Regions from separate parts of the Allobosea sp. RAC05 genome, predicted to be linked through region 2. Evidence: predicted binding sites of a transcription regulator. Region 2 holds the regulator's gene; the other holds the start of a gene.
What was found. Region 2 encodes LexA, which represses DNA repair genes until DNA is damaged. Its sites were predicted from a motif close to TGTTCNNNNTGTGTTCNG; they were not measured.

Region 1: a site for LexA is predicted at 4,499-4,516, ahead of recA (recombinase RecA). Genes of this name have one in related genera too.

What each region holds. Positions count from the first base shown of each region.
Region 1 covers NZ_CP016464.1:3,550,361-3,557,743, forward strand. The annotation lists gene flhB (flagellar biosynthesis protein FlhB) at 1-804, shown strand, start outside; gene cckA (cell cycle histidine kinase CckA) at 872-3,370, shown strand; gene BSY19_RS20315 (DmpA family aminopeptidase) at 3,375-4,403, opposite strand; gene recA (recombinase RecA) at 4,602-5,687, shown strand; gene alaS (alanine--tRNA ligase) at 5,998-7,383, shown strand, end outside.
Region 2 covers NZ_CP016464.1:2,690,943-2,698,325, reverse strand. The annotation lists gene trpD (anthranilate phosphoribosyltransferase) at 1-623, shown strand, start outside; gene trpC (indole-3-glycerol phosphate synthase TrpC) at 631-1,443, shown strand; gene moaC (cyclic pyranopterin monophosphate synthase MoaC) at 1,440-1,937, shown strand; gene BSY19_RS16230 (molybdopterin molybdotransferase MoeA) at 1,937-3,148, shown strand; gene lexA (transcriptional repressor LexA) at 3,257-3,997, shown strand; gene BSY19_RS16220 (ComEC/Rec2 family competence protein) at 3,991-6,264, opposite strand; gene gltX (glutamate--tRNA ligase) at 6,447-7,383, shown strand, end outside.

The sequences.
Region 1 (7,383 bases), 860 kb from region 2:
ACCGGCTTCGCCGCGCTCGGCCTGCCCTTCGCCTTCATTCTCGTCGCGGCGCTGGCGGGCGCGCTAGTCCAGCACAAGCCGCTCTGGACCTTCGACCCGCTGATGCCGAAGCTCAACCGGATCTCGCCCATGGCCGGCGCCAAGCGCATGTTCGGCAAGGAGGCCTGGGTCAACTTCGCCAAGGGCCTGGCCAAGACCGCTCTCGTCGGCGCCGTGCTCTGGATCACGCTCTGGAACGAGCATGACCGGCTCGAGGGCTTCGCGCAGATGAGCGTCGCGGCGCTGCTGCCGGCCACCCTCGTCCTGGCGATCAAGCTGATGGCGGCGGCACTCGCGCTCTTCGCCGTGGTCGCGCTCGGCGACTTCGTCTGGCAGCGCTTCTCCTGGTACCAGCGCCAGAAGATGACGCGGCAGGAACTCAAGGACGAGTACAAGAACTCGGAAGGCAATCCCGAGATCAAGGCGAAGCTGCGCCAGATCCGGATGCAGCGCGTCAGCAAGCGCATGATGGCGCAGGTCCCCAAGGCGACCGTGATCATCACCAACCCGACCCACTACGCCGTCGCTCTGCGCTACGAGCCCGGCATGGCCGCCCCGCTCTGCCTCGCCAAGGGCGTCGATGCGGTGGCGCTGAAGATCCGCGAGGTCGCCGGCGAGCACGAGGTCCCGATCGTCGAGAACGTGCCGCTGGCACGCGCGCTCTACGCCAGCGTCGACATCGACGAAGAAATTCCTGTCGAACACTACCAGGCGGTGGCGGAAGTCATCGGATACGTCTTGCGCCTGAAGCGCCGCCGCGCCTAACTCGCCGGGAAGCCTCGACGGTCGCCATCGGGCCGGCGCGTCGCCACAAGGGACGGACCACACCGCAATGGGCGGCACCACGACTGCGATCGATCGCTCCGACAAGCCGGGCCATATCGGCATCATCCTGCTGGTGGCGGGGCTGCTCGTCGGCGCCGCCGTCGCGCTCGGCTTCATCGCCAACGAATGGGCGCAGCCGCTGATCCTGGGGCTGCTCGCTTTGCTCTCGGTCGTCGGCGTCTTCGGCCTCTTTGCCTTCGCCATCGGGCTCGTGCAGTTCTCCGGCCGCGCCGCCCGCAACGACCTGACCAAGGCGATCGTCGACCGCGCCGACGAGGGCGTCGTCGTCACCGAGGGCGAGACCGCGATCGTCTATGCCAACGAGGCCTATCTGGCCCTGGCCGGCGCACGCGGCGCCAGCGATCTGCGCCCGGTCGGCAGCCTCTTCACCGGCCGCGCCGAGGTCTCGGAGGCGATCTACCGCCTCGCCACCGCCGCCCGCGAGAGCCGCAAGCTCGTCGAGGAGGTCCGGCTCGAGCCGGCGCTGGGCGGGCGCGGCGCCGTCGGCTGGTACCGCATCAAGGTCTCGCCGGTGCGCCGCGACGGGCGGCCCGCGACGCTCTGGTCGGTCTCCGACGTCACGCCGGAGCGCGAGCGCCAGGAGAACGCCTTCCAGGAGCTCCAGCACGCGATCGACTATCTCGACCATGCGCCCGCCGGCTTCGTCTCGATCGACGCCGATGGCGAGGTCTCCTATCTCAACGCCACCCTCTCCGGCTGGCTCGACTTCGACCTCGCCCGCTTCGGCTCCGGCGGCCTGCATCTCGACGACATCGCGACGCCGGCCGCCGCCGCGCTCGTCCAGGCCATTCGCGGCCATGCCGGCGATGTGCGCGTCGAGGTGCTCGACGTCGATCTCAAGCGCCGCAACGGCGCGCCCTTGCCCGTGCGCCTGCACCACCAGGTCGCCTTCGGCAGCGACGGCCGCGCCGGCCCCTCGCGCACGCTCGTCCTCAACCGCGCCCCCGGCGAGGCCGGTACCGACGTCGGCAGCGAGGCCGAGATCCGCTTCGCCCGCTTCTTCCACTCGACGCCGATGGCGATCGCCACCGTCGACCGCAACGGCGCCATCCTGCGCGCCAACGCCGCCTTCGCCCGCCTGACCCCGGCCGGGCCGCAGCCCTCGACGATCCATGACCTCGTCGCGCCGGGCGGCGGGCTCGACCGGGCGCTGACCGAGGCGATGGAGGGCCGTTCCGAGATCACCCCGCTCGACCTGACGCTGGCCGCCGACGAGGCCCGCTCGGCGCGGCTCTATCTCTCGCCCGTGGCGGCGACCGAGGATGGCGACGGCGAGCGCGCCATCATCTACGCGCTGGAGACCACCGCCGAGCGCAAGCTCAAGGACAACATCGACCAGGCCCAGAAGATGCAGGCCGTCGGCCAGCTCGCCGGCGGCATCGCGCACGATTTCAACAACGTGCTGCAGGTCATCATCAACGCCTCGGAGTTCCTGCTGGCGAGCCACCGCCCGACGGACCCCTCCTTCCCCGACATCATGCAGATCAAGCAGAACGCCTACCGCGCCGCGGCGCTGGTGCGGCAGCTGCTCGCCTTCTCGCGCCGCCAGACGCTGCGCCCGCAGGTGCTGGAGCTCGGCGACGTGCTGTCGGACCTCTCGCTGATGCTGAAGCGCGTCGTCGCCGACAAGGTCACGCTCGACGTCCGCCAGGGCCGCGACCTCTGGCCGGTCAAGGCCGATCTCGGCCAGCTCGAGCAGGTCATCGTCAACCTCGCCGTCAACGCCCGCGACGCCATGGCCGACGGCGGCAAGCTCACCGTGCGCACCCGCAATGTCGAGCGCGCCGACTGCGCGGGCTTCGCCCACGCCGCCCTCCCCATGGACGACTATGTCCTGCTCGAGGTCGAGGATTCAGGCACCGGCATCGCGCCCGAGCATCTCGACAAGATCTTCGAGCCCTTCTTCACCACCAAGGAGGTCGGCAAGGGCACGGGCCTGGGCCTCTCCATGGTCTACGGCATCGTCAAGCAGACCGGCGGCTTCGTCTTCTGCGACTCGGTCGTCGGCCGCGGCACGATCTTCCGGATCTTCCTGCCCCGCCATGTCCCCAGCGAAGAGGAGATCGCCGCCGAGGCCGCGGTCAAGGAAGCCCCCAAGAAGGTCGCCGCCGACCACACCGGCGCCGGCGTCATCCTGCTGGTCGAGGACGAGGACGCGGTCCGCGCGCTCAACGCCCGCATGCTGGTCTCGCGCGGCTACACCGTCCACGAGGCGGCCTCGGGCGTCGAGGCGCTCGACATCTTCCTCGCCCATGACGGCCAGATCGACCTCGTCGTCTCCGACGTGGTGATGCCGGAGATGGACGGCCCGACGCTGCTCGGCGAGCTGCGCCAGCGCAACCCCGCCACCAAGGTCGTCTTCGTCTCCGGCTATGCCGAGGAAGCCTTCCGCAAGAACCTGCCCGAGGGCGAGGATTTCCAGTTCCTGCCGAAGCCCTTCACGATGAAGCAGCTGGTCGAGACGGTGAAGGCGGCGATGGGGTGAGCGCTCAGCCGAGCGCATCCGCCAGCGAGGGCCGGCTGTTGCCGTCGCGCCCGGTCACGGCCGGCGCCGCCAGCATCGAGTTCAGCACCGCCTCCTGCGTCGCTTCAGTGGCGGCGCGGAACGGCCAGTCGATCCGGCTTTCGTTGAGCACCGCCATCGGCAGGATGTCCGCCGCCTCGTGATGGGCGATGCGGCCCGCCGTGCTGAACGCCACCGCGATGTCGCCGCTGCCATGGCCCCAGAAGGCGCCCAGCCGCGCCAGACCCGCGCCGCAGCGCCGCGCCACCCGGGTCAGTTGCCGTGACTCGAGCGGCAGATCGGTCGCGAGCACGATGATGACCGAGCCGCGCTCGGGCGTGAAAGGCGTCGGCACCGGCGGCACGGGCCGGCGCCCATCGGGCAGGACGAGATCGCCGGCCGCGCCGAAATTGGCCAGCACGAGGACGCCCAGCGTGAAGTCCCGGCCGTCCAGCCGCATCAGCCGCGACGCCGTGCCGATGCCGCCCTTGAAGCCGAAGGCGCTCATCCCCGAGCCGGCGCCGACCGCCCCTTCGGCCACAGGCCCGCCCACGGCCGCGTCGAGCGCGGCCTGGGCATCGGCCTCGGTCAGGGCCCGCGCGCGGATATCCGACAGGAACCCGTCATTGCACTCCAGCACGAGCGGATTGACCGTTCCGGTCTCGCGTCCGATCTCGGGATTGCCAGCCAGCGCCCGGCTGACCAGCGCGTCGAACCCGACACCCACCGAAAAGGTGTTGCCCAGCAGGATCGGCGTCTCGATCTGGCCGAGCTCGGCGAGTTGCACCAGCCCGGCGCTCTTGCCGAAGCCGTTGAGGACGTCGCAGCCGGCCCGCAGCTTCCCACGGAAAAGATCGCCCTCATGCGGCAGCACCGCCGTGAAGCCCGTGCGAACGTTCCCCTCGCGCAGGCTGCGATGGCCGACGCGCAAGCCGGCGACGTCGGTGATCGCATTCAGCGGCCCCGGCGGCAGCGTGCCGCAGATCAACCCATAATCGCGTGCGCGCCTGCTCATGCCGACATTCCTCCGCCCTCGGAACCGCGGCCATCCGCGCCCCGCCGTCGCCAGCCATACCCCCTCCTGCCACCTCCTGTCAGGAGCCCTGAAAAGAGAACAGAAAAAGAACTTGCGAACCAGAACAAACCATGACCATCCTACGCCATTGGCGCGGATTGAGATGTCCCCGCGCCCCTGCCATAAGGAGCGCGAGTCGTGAGTCAGGCGAATCTGAAACTGGTGGAAGGGTCCTCGATGGACAAGGCCAAGGCGCTGGATGCGGCGCTCTCGCAGATCGAGCGCGCCTTCGGCAAGGGCTCGATCATGCGCCTGGGCAAGAACCAGCAGGCGATCGAGATCGAGACGATTTCGACCGGTTCGCTCGGCCTCGACATCGCGCTCGGCGTCGGCGGCCTGCCGCGCGGCCGCGTCATCGAGATCTACGGCCCTGAATCCTCCGGCAAGACCACGCTGGCCCTGCACACCATCGCCGAGGCCCAGAAGAAGGGCGGCGTCTGCGCCTTCGTCGACGCCGAGCACGCGCTCGATCCGGTCTATGCCCGCAAGCTCGGCGTCAATCTCGACGACCTGCTGATCTCCCAGCCCGACACCGGCGAGCAGGCGCTCGAGATCACCGACACGCTCGTCCGCTCCGGCGCGATCGATGTGCTGGTGGTCGACTCGGTCGCCGCGCTGACCCCGCGCGCCGAGATCGAGGGCGAGATGGGCGACGTCCAGCCCGGCCTGCAGGCCCGCCTGATGAGCCAGGCGCTGCGCAAGCTGACGGCGTCGATCTCGCGCTCGAACTGCATGGTCATCTTCATCAACCAGATCCGCATGAAGATCGGCGTGATGTACGGCTCCCCGGAGACGACCACCGGCGGCAACGCGCTGAAGTTCTATGCCTCCGTGCGCCTCGACATCCGCCGCGTCTCGACGCTGAAGGAGCGTGACGAGGCCACCGGCAACCAGGTCCGCGTCAAGGTCGTCAAGAACAAGGTCGCGCCGCCCTTCAAGCAGGTCGAGTTCGACATCATGTTCGGCGAGGGCATCTCCAAGGTCGGCGAGCTCGTCGATCTCGGCGTCAAGGCCGGCATGGTCGAGAAGTCCGGCGCCTGGTTCTCCTTCGACAGCCAGCGCCTCGGCCAGGGCCGCGAGAACGCCAAGACCTTCCTCAAGGCCAATCCCGAGATCGCCGCCAAGATCGAGGCCACGATCCGCCAGAACTCCGGCCTCGTCGCCGAGCGCATCCTCGACCAGGCGACCCCGACGGCGGATGATCTCGACGAGGGCGAGGCCTGAGCGTCCTCACCGAGCCCTCATCCTGAGGAGCCGCGGCACGCGGCGTTTCGAAGGATGCTCCAGGAGGCTCGGGCGACAGCTGAACCATCCTTCGAGACGCAGCCTATGGCTGCTCCTTAGGATGAAGGCTCACATGAAGCCCGCTGCTTTTGACGCAAACGATCGGGCGGCCCTCGGGTCGCCCGTTGTCGTTTGGGCTCAACGCCTTGCGCTCTTCACTCTCTCGACAGCGGCAAGCGGCCTCACTAGAACGCTTGAAACCGCCGGCCCGGCCCGGCCGGCAGCCCGATAGCCAAGAGTTCGAAAAGCGATGAGCGGCGTCAACGAAATCCGGTCCACCTTCCTCGACTATTTCAAGGGCCAGGGCCATGAGGTGGTGGCGTCGAGCCCGCTCGTGCCGCGCAACGACCCGACGCTGATGTTCGCCAATTCGGGCATGGTGCAGTTCAAGAACGTCTTCACAGGCCAGGAGAAGCGGCCTTACGTCCGTGCCACCACCGCGCAGAAATGCGTCCGCGCCGGCGGCAAGCACAACGACCTCGACAATGTCGGCTACACCGCCCGCCACCACACCTTCTTCGAGATGCTGGGGAACTTCTCCTTCGGCGACTATTTCAAGGAACAGGCGATCGAGCACGCCTGGACCCTGGTCACCCGCGAATATGGCCTGCCCAAGGAGAAGCTGACGGTCACCGTCTATTCCGAGGACGACGAGGCGCATGGCCTCTGGAAGAAGATCGCCGGCCTCACCGACTCGAAGATCATCCGCATCCCGACCTCGGACAATTTCTGGCGCATGGGGGATACGGGCCCCTGCGGCCCCTGCTCCGAGATCTTCTACGACCATGGCGACCACATCCCCGGCGGCCCGCCCGGCTCGCCCGACGAGGATGGCGACCGCTTCATCGAGATCTGGAACCTCGTCTTCATGCAGTATGAGGAGGCGGCGGGCGGCATTCGCACGAACCTGCCGCGGCCCTCGATCGACACCGGCATGGGCCTCGAGCGCATCGCCGCCGTGCTCCAGGGCACGCATGACAATTATGCGATCGACCTGTTCGCGGCACTGATCTCCGCCATCGCCGACCTCACCAACGTCCCCTCGGACGGGCCGATGAAGGCGAGCCACCGCGTCATCGCCGACCATCTGCGCTGCTCGGCCTTCCTGATCGCCGATGGCGTGCTGCCGTCCAACGAGGGCCGCGGCTATGTGCTGCGCCGGATCATGCGCCGCGGCATGCGCCATGCGCAGCTGCTCGGCGCCAGGGATCCGCTGCTGCACAAGCTCGTCCCGGTGCTGACCCGCGAGATGGGCCGCGCCTATCCTGAGCTGATGCGCGCCGAGGCGCTGATCACCGAGACGCTGCAGCTCGAGGAAACCCGCTTCCGCACCACGCTGGCACGCGGCCTGACCCTGCTCGACGACGCCGCCAAGGACCTGACCGCCGGCCAGAGCCTGAAGGGCGACGTCGCCTTCACGCTCTATGACACCTATGGCTTCCCGCTCGACCTGACGCAGGATGCGCTGCGCGCCCGCGGCGTCACCGTCGACACGGATGGCTTCGATGCCGCCATGCAGCAGCAGAAGGCCAAGGCGCGCGCCGCCTGGGCCGGCACCGGCGAAGCCGCGACCGAGAAGCTCTGGTTCCCGCTGCGCGACAAGCTCGGCGCCACCGAATTCCTCGGCTACGACACC
Region 2 (7,383 bases):
AGGTCGGCCTCGACCCGGCGGCGACGGCACGCTGCATCGCACAGGCCGGCGTCGGCTTCATGTTCGCGCCGACGCATCACGCCTCGATGCGCCATGTCGCGCCGGTGCGCGTCGAACTCGGCACGCGCACGATCTTCAACCTGCTCGGCCCGCTCTCGAACCCGGCCGGCGTCAAGAAGCAGCTGATCGGCGCCTTCTCGGAAACCTGGCTGGAGCCGATGGTGAAGGTGCTGGCGAGCCTCGGCTCGACGCGGGTCTGGGCGGTCCATGGGTCCGACGGGCTCGACGAGATCACCACGACGGGCCCGACGCGCGTGGTCTCGCTGAACAACGGCACGATCGAGAGCTTCCAGATCTCGCCCGAGGATGTCGGCCTGGCCCGCGCCAGGCCGGAGGATCTGCGCGGTGGCGAGCCGGCGCAGAACGCCGAGGCGCTGCGTGCGGTGCTCGACGGGCAGAAGACCGCCTTCCGCGACATCGCCGCCTTCAACGCCGCCGCGGGGCTGCTCGTCGCCGGACGCGCGGGCGATCTGCGCGACGGCTTCGCGCAGGCGAATGCGGCGCTCGACAGCGGCAAGGCGAAGGCGACGCTCGCTGCCCTCGTCGCCAGTTCGAACGCGTGAGGCGGCGATGAGCGACATTCTCGCGAAGATCGAGGCCTATAAGCGCCAGGAGATCGCGGCCGCCAAGCAGGCGATCCCGCAGGACCGGATCGAAATGCTGGCGCGCGACGCCGGGCCGACGCGCGGATTCGCCGATGCGCTGGCCGGTAAGCATGACGCCGGGCGCCCGGCGCTGATCGCCGAGATCAAGAAGGCCTCGCCCTCCAAGGGGCTGATCCGCGCCGATTTCGACCCGCCCGCGTTGGCGCGCGCCTATGCCGCCGGCGGGGCGGCCTGCCTCTCCGTCCTGACCGATGGCCCCTCCTTCCAGGGCCGCCCGGAGTTCCTGCTGCAGGCACGCGCGGCCTCGGGCCTGCCCGTGCTGCGCAAGGATTTCCTCTACGACCCTTATCAGGTCTACGAGGCGCGGGCCTGGGGTGCGGACTGCATCCTGATCATCATGGCCGGCGTCGACGACGCCACGGCCCGCGCGTTGGAGACTACGGCCTTCGATCTCGGCATGGATGTGCTGATCGAGGTCCATGACGACGCCGAACTCGACCGGGCGCTGGCGCTGAAGAGCCGCCTGCTCGGCATCAACAACCGCGACCTGCGCGATTTCACAGTCGATCTCGCGGTGACCGAACGACTGGCGCCGCGCGTGCCGGCCGACCGCATCGTCATCAGCGAGAGCGGCATCTTCAGCCATGACGACATCGGCCGGCTGAAGCGCGCCGGAGTTGGCACCTTCCTCGTCGGCGAGAGCCTGATGCGGCAGGCCGATGTGACGGCCGCGACGCGCGAACTCCTCACGGGCCACGCCCAGGAGACCGCCGCGTGAGCGCGCTCAGCCATCTCGACGCCCGGGGCCAGGCGCATATGGTCGATGTCGGCGACAAGGCCGAGACCTCGCGCGTGGCCATCGCCGAGGGCTGCGTCGTGATGCAGCCGCAGACGCTGGCGATCGTGCGCGCCGGCGACGCCAAGAAGGGCGACGTGCTCGGGACGGCGCGCCTTGCCGGCATCATGGCCGCCAAGCGCAGCCACGAACTGATCCCGCTCTGCCACCCGCTGCTGATCACCAAGATCGCGGTCGATCTGGAGATTGACGAGGCCCTGCCCGGCATCCGGGTGCGCGCCGAGGTCAAGGTCAAGGGCCAGACCGGCGTCGAGATGGAGGCGCTCACCGCCGTCAGCGTCGCCTGCCTGACGGTCTACGACATGGTCAAGGCGGCCGACCGGGGCATGCGGATCGAGGGCATCCGGCTGACCCATAAATCCGGCGGCAAGTCGGGCGTGTTCGAGGCCGACGCCTCCCCTGGGGCACAAGGCTGATGGCCCTGACGCCGGTCCCCGTCGCGCTGCGCGCCCTGCTCGACAGCGTTCCGGGTCCGACGCCCGTGGAGACGTTGCCGCTGGCGCGGTGCGCCTGGCGCGTGCTCGGAGCCGACATTGCCGCGCTGCGGACGCAGCCGCCCTTCGCCAACTCGGCCATGGACGGCTATGCGGTGCGGGCGGATGACCTCGTGCCCGGCACCGAATTGCGGGTCATCGGCGAGTCGGCCGCAGGGCGTTCATTTGCCGGCACATTATCTACCGGCGAAGCGGTCCGAATCTTCACTGGCGCCCCGATCCCCGAGGGCGCCGACACCATCCTGATCCAGGAGAACGCCGACGGCGTCGGCTCGGCCGCGATCACCGTCCGCGAGGGCGCGCCCAAGGGCAAGTTCATCCGCAAGGCCGGGCTCGACTTCAGCCTCAATGACAGCCTGCTCGCCACCGGAACCCGCCTCGACAGCGCCGCGCTCGGGCTCGCCGCCGCCGCCGCTCACCCGGCCCTGCCGGTGCGCCGCAAGCCGCTGGTCGCGATCCTCGCCACCGGCGACGAACTCGTGCTGCCGGGCGAGCCGGTCGGACCGGACCAGATCGTTGCGTCCAACTCGTTTGCGCTTGCCGCGCTGGTCGAGCAGGCGGGCGGCAGCGTGCTCGACCTCGGCATCGCGCGCGACGACCATGCGGACCTCGCCGCGCGGATCGGGCAGGCGCGGGAGGCCGGCGCCGATGTGCTGGTGACGCTGGGCGGCGCCTCGGTCGGCGCGCATGACCTCGTCCAGGAGGCGCTGAAGCGCGCCGGAATGGATCTCGGCTTCTGGAAGATCGCGATGCGGCCGGGCAAGCCGATGATGACCGGCCGGCTCGGCCCGATGGTCGCGATCGGCCTGCCGGGTAACCCCGTCTCCTCGATCGTCTGCGGCCATCTCTTCGTCGTCCCGGTCATCGAGGCCCTGCTCGGGGTGCCCTCGCCTGAGCGCGACCGCAGCGAGCCCGGCCTGCTCGGGCGCGACATGCCCGCGAACGATGAGCGCGAGGACTATCTGCGCTCCAGCCTCGTCCTGACCGAGGCCGGCTGGGAGGCGACGCCGTTCGAGCGGCAGGATTCCTCCATGCTCGGTCTGCTCGCCCAGGCCCAGGCGCTGACGATCCGCCCTGTCTTCGCGCCGGCCGCCCGCAAGGGCGATCCCTGCCGCTTCATCCGGTTGCGCTAGGCTCAGACCGGCGCATCCGCTTGCGGAACACAACGCGAACGGGTATGGTGTTCGTGATTTGTTTCGAATCTGCGACAACCGGCAGATTCCAGAGCGCCGGCGGGGATCATGCTGACACGCAAACAGTTCGAACTGCTTCGTTTCATCCAGGAGCGCCTGCGCGAAAGCGGCGTCCCCCCCTCCTTCGACGAGATGAAGGACGCGCTCGACCTCAAGTCCAAATCCGGCATTCACCGGCTGATCATGGCGCTCGAGGAGCGCGGCTTTATCCGCCGCCTGCCGAACCGGGCGCGGGCGCTCGAGGTGATCAAGCTGCCCGACGGTGCCGGCGGCGGTCTGCAGCCCGGCGCGCGCCGCTTCAACCCGTCGGTCGTCCAGGGTGGGCTCGGCAAGGATGCGCCGCCGGCCAAGGACGGGCTGCCCGGCCGGGCGCGCCCGGTGGAAGCCGCGCCGGAGGATGCCCGCAACACGATCGCGATCCCCGTCATGGGCCGCATCGCGGCGGGCACGCCGATCTCGGCGATCCAGAGCCGCAGCCACAGCGTCGCCCTGCCCGCCGACATGCTCGGTTCCGGCGAGCATTTCGCACTCGAGGTCCGCGGCGACTCGATGGTCGAGGCCGGCATTCTCGACGGCGACACGGTGGTGATCCGCCGCCAGGACACGGCCAACACCGGCGACATCATCGTCGCGCTGATTGACGACGAAGAGGCGACGCTGAAGCGGCTGCGCAAGCGCGGCTCCTCGATCGCGCTGGAAGCGGCCAATCCCGCCTATGAGACGCGGGTGCTCGGCCCCGACCGGGTCAAGATCCAGGGCCGACTGGTCAATCTGATGCGGCGCTACTGAAGGCGCTCGGTGTCGGGAGCGCTCTCGGCGACGGATGGCGCGGGGGCTGTCGCAGGGGCTGTTCTGGCCGCGGGCTGGATCGGCGGCTGACGACTCCAGGGTCGTGAGCGTCCGGCCTGCTCGGCGGCATGGCGGCGCCAGCCCGTAAGGCCATGCACGAGTGCGGTCGCCCCGTCGCGTTGCAGCGCGGTCCGGTCGATCAGCAGCGCCGCGCAGGGGGCCGTCCAGGGAATCGGCGTCACCACCACATCCGCGCGCCGGCAATCCTCGATGATGGCCAGCCGCTCCTGCGCATAGGCGATGGAACGCCCCTCCCTCGTGGTCAGGACACAACCTGCGGGATCGCAGGAGGCACCCTGGCGCAGCGACGGGTCGTCCGCCTTGCGGCCATCGCCATCGGCGCTCAGCCATTGCTCCAGCACGAAGCGGCTGGGCCTACCGGCGATGACGAGGCGGTCGTCGGGCCCGCGCACGGCCAGCCCGGCCCCATCGCGCTCGACCAGGATCGCGGGACGCTCGGGCTTGGCCGCCACTGCGACGCCGGCCGCGAGCGGCAGCACGGCCAGCAGGCGCAGCTTCGTGCTCCACAGCGTCGCCCAGAGCAGCGACAGCACGAAGCAGAGCAGCGCCGCCGTGCCGAAGGCCGGGATCACCAGGGTGGAGTGATCGATGGTTGCGACCCAGTGCGCCAGTTTCAGCACCACCTGCGAGGCCTGCCCCATCAGCCACCAGGCCGGCGCATCCAGCCCGAAGGGGTAGGCCAGCACGCCGAAGACCGCGGCCGGCATCACGCAGAGCGAGACGAAGGGCAGCGCCAGCGCGTTGCCGAGCAGCCCGAACGGGTTGAAGGTCTGGAAGTGGAAGGCGCCGAACGGGGCGGTCGCGGCGGTCGCCAGCAGCGTGGTCACGACGATGCCACAGGCCGCGATCCAAAGCGGGCGCAGTGGCCAGGGCAGCGCCGGGGGTGGCTGCGACCGGCCGCGGTTCTCCCAGCGCTCGGCGAAGGCGATCAGCGCCGCCACCGCGCCGAAGGACATCTGGAAGCTCGGCCCCAGCAGCGCCTCGGGTTCGCGCAGCAGAACGATCATCGCCGCCAGCGCGAGATTGCGCATGCTCAGCGCCGGGCGGTCGACGAGGATCGCGCCCAGCATCACCAGCGTCATGATCAGCGAGCGCACGGTCGCGACCTCGGCGCCCGAGAATACGCAGTAGGCGACAGAGCCCGCCATCGCCGCGAGGGCAGCGATCTTCTTGACCGGCAGGCGCAGCGCCAGCGTCTGCGAGAGGGCGAGCAGCGCCCGCACCAGCCAGAAGATCGTCCCGGCGGCGAGCACCATGTGCAGGCCGGAGATCGAGACGATGTGGTAGATGCCCGCCGCGCGCAGATCGGCATTGGTCGTGTCGGTGATCAGGCCGCGCTTGCCGGTAACCAGCGCCGCCGCCATCGCCCCCGCCTGCCCACCGCCGATGGAGGCGATGCGCTGCGTCAGGGCGTTGCGGGCGCGGTCGAGCGCAGCGGCGACCTGCAGCGCCGCCGGCGGCGCCTGCGGCGGCGGCGTCAGCGTGATCTTGCCGGAGATGCTGCCGACGGCGCCGAGCCCGCGAAAGAAGGCGTCGCGGCCAAAATCATAGCCGCCTGGCCGGGCCGGGCCCGGTGGCGGCAGCAGCCGCGCCACCGCCGCGATGTGATCGCCCGGCGCGACCTCGCCGGCGCGGATGTTGACCCGGACACGCCTCGGGCGCTCGGCCGCCTCGACGCCGGCCAGACCCGTCACCAGAATCACGAGGCGGGCGCCGGCGTCGCGGCTCTCGACCGATTCGACGAAGCCCGTGAGCTGACCGATCCGTGGCCGGTCCAGCAGCGGCGAGGCGACCGAGGCCGTGCGCCAGGTCGCAGCCGCAAACCCGGCGAACACGGCCGCCAGCGCGATCAGCGCCCTCGCCGCGCCCGGACGGCGGCGCAGGCCGACCGCGCCGGCTGCAGCGAGTACGAAGCCGACCAGCGGCGCCCAGAGCGCCGGCTCGCGATCGGCGGCGAAGTAGAGGAGGATGCCGATCCCCATCGGCACCGGCAGCCAGATGAACAGGCGGCGGCGCTCGGCCTCGAGCGCCAGGGCGCGCTTCAGGCGCTCGCGAGCAGAAGCCAGCGCGAGAGACAGGCCCGGTCCGCCACGGGCGCGACCGGTCCGGGTCCAGGGCAGCGCCAGGGTTCGCGCGCCACGGCTGCGCGTCGCGTCCCCCTGCCCTGGCGGCGGTGCCGGCTGCATCGGCTCCCCATCCCTGACCGCATCGGCGGCGCGTGCATCTTGCGCTTAACGCCGGCCGCCAGGGCATGTTACAGGGGCCGCGCCGGATGTCATGCCCCGCTTCGGCGCGCGCCGTCCCGCGGCGTGCCGATTCGCCTCTTCCCCCTCGGCCCCTTTCGACAGCCAGCCGGAGCCAAGCTTTCATGAGCGATGCCGTCGTCACACGTTTTGCGCCCTCGCCCACGGGCTTCCTGCACATCGGCGGGGCGCGGACCGCGTTGTTCAACTGGCTCTATGCGCGGCGGCACGGCGGCAAGATGCTGCTGCGCATCGAGGACACGGACCGCGAACGCTCGACCGAGCCGGCGATCGCGGCGATCCTCGACGGGCTGAAATGGCTCGGTCTCGATTGGGACGGCGAGACGGTCTACCAGTTCTCGCGGGCCGAGCGGCACCGTGAGGTGGCCCATCAGATGCTCGCCAGCGGCAACGCCTATCGCTGCTATGCGACGCCCGCCGAGCTGGACGAGATGCGCGAGCAGGCCAAGGCCGCCGGCAAGCCGATGCGCTATGACGGGCGCTGGCGCGACCGCGACCCCGCCACCGCGCCCGAGGGCGTCAAGCCGGTGATCCGCCTGCGCGCGCCGCAGACCGGAGAGACAGTGGTCGAGGACGAGGTCCAGGGCCGTGTCGTCTGGCAGAACGAGAATCTCGACGATCTCGTGCTGCTGCGCTCCGACGGCAACCCGACCTACATGCTCGCGGTGGTGGTCGACGACCATGACATGGGCGTGACCCATGTCATCCGCGGCGACGACCACCTGACCAACGCGGCGCGCCAGACGCAGATCTACCAGGCGATGGGCTGGACGGTCCCCAGCATGTCGCACATCCCGCTGATCCACGGGCCCGACGGCGCCAAGCTCTCCAAGCGCCATGGCGCGCTCGGCGTCGATGCCTACCGGGCGATGGGCTATCTGCCGGTGGCGCTGCGCAACTATCTCCTGCGCCTCGGCTGGAGCCATGGCGACCAGGAGATCTTCTCGACGCAGGAAATGATCGATCTGTTCGATCTCGGCTCGATCGGCCGCTCGGCCGCGCGCTTCGATTTCGCCAAGCTCGAGAGCCTGAACGGGCTCT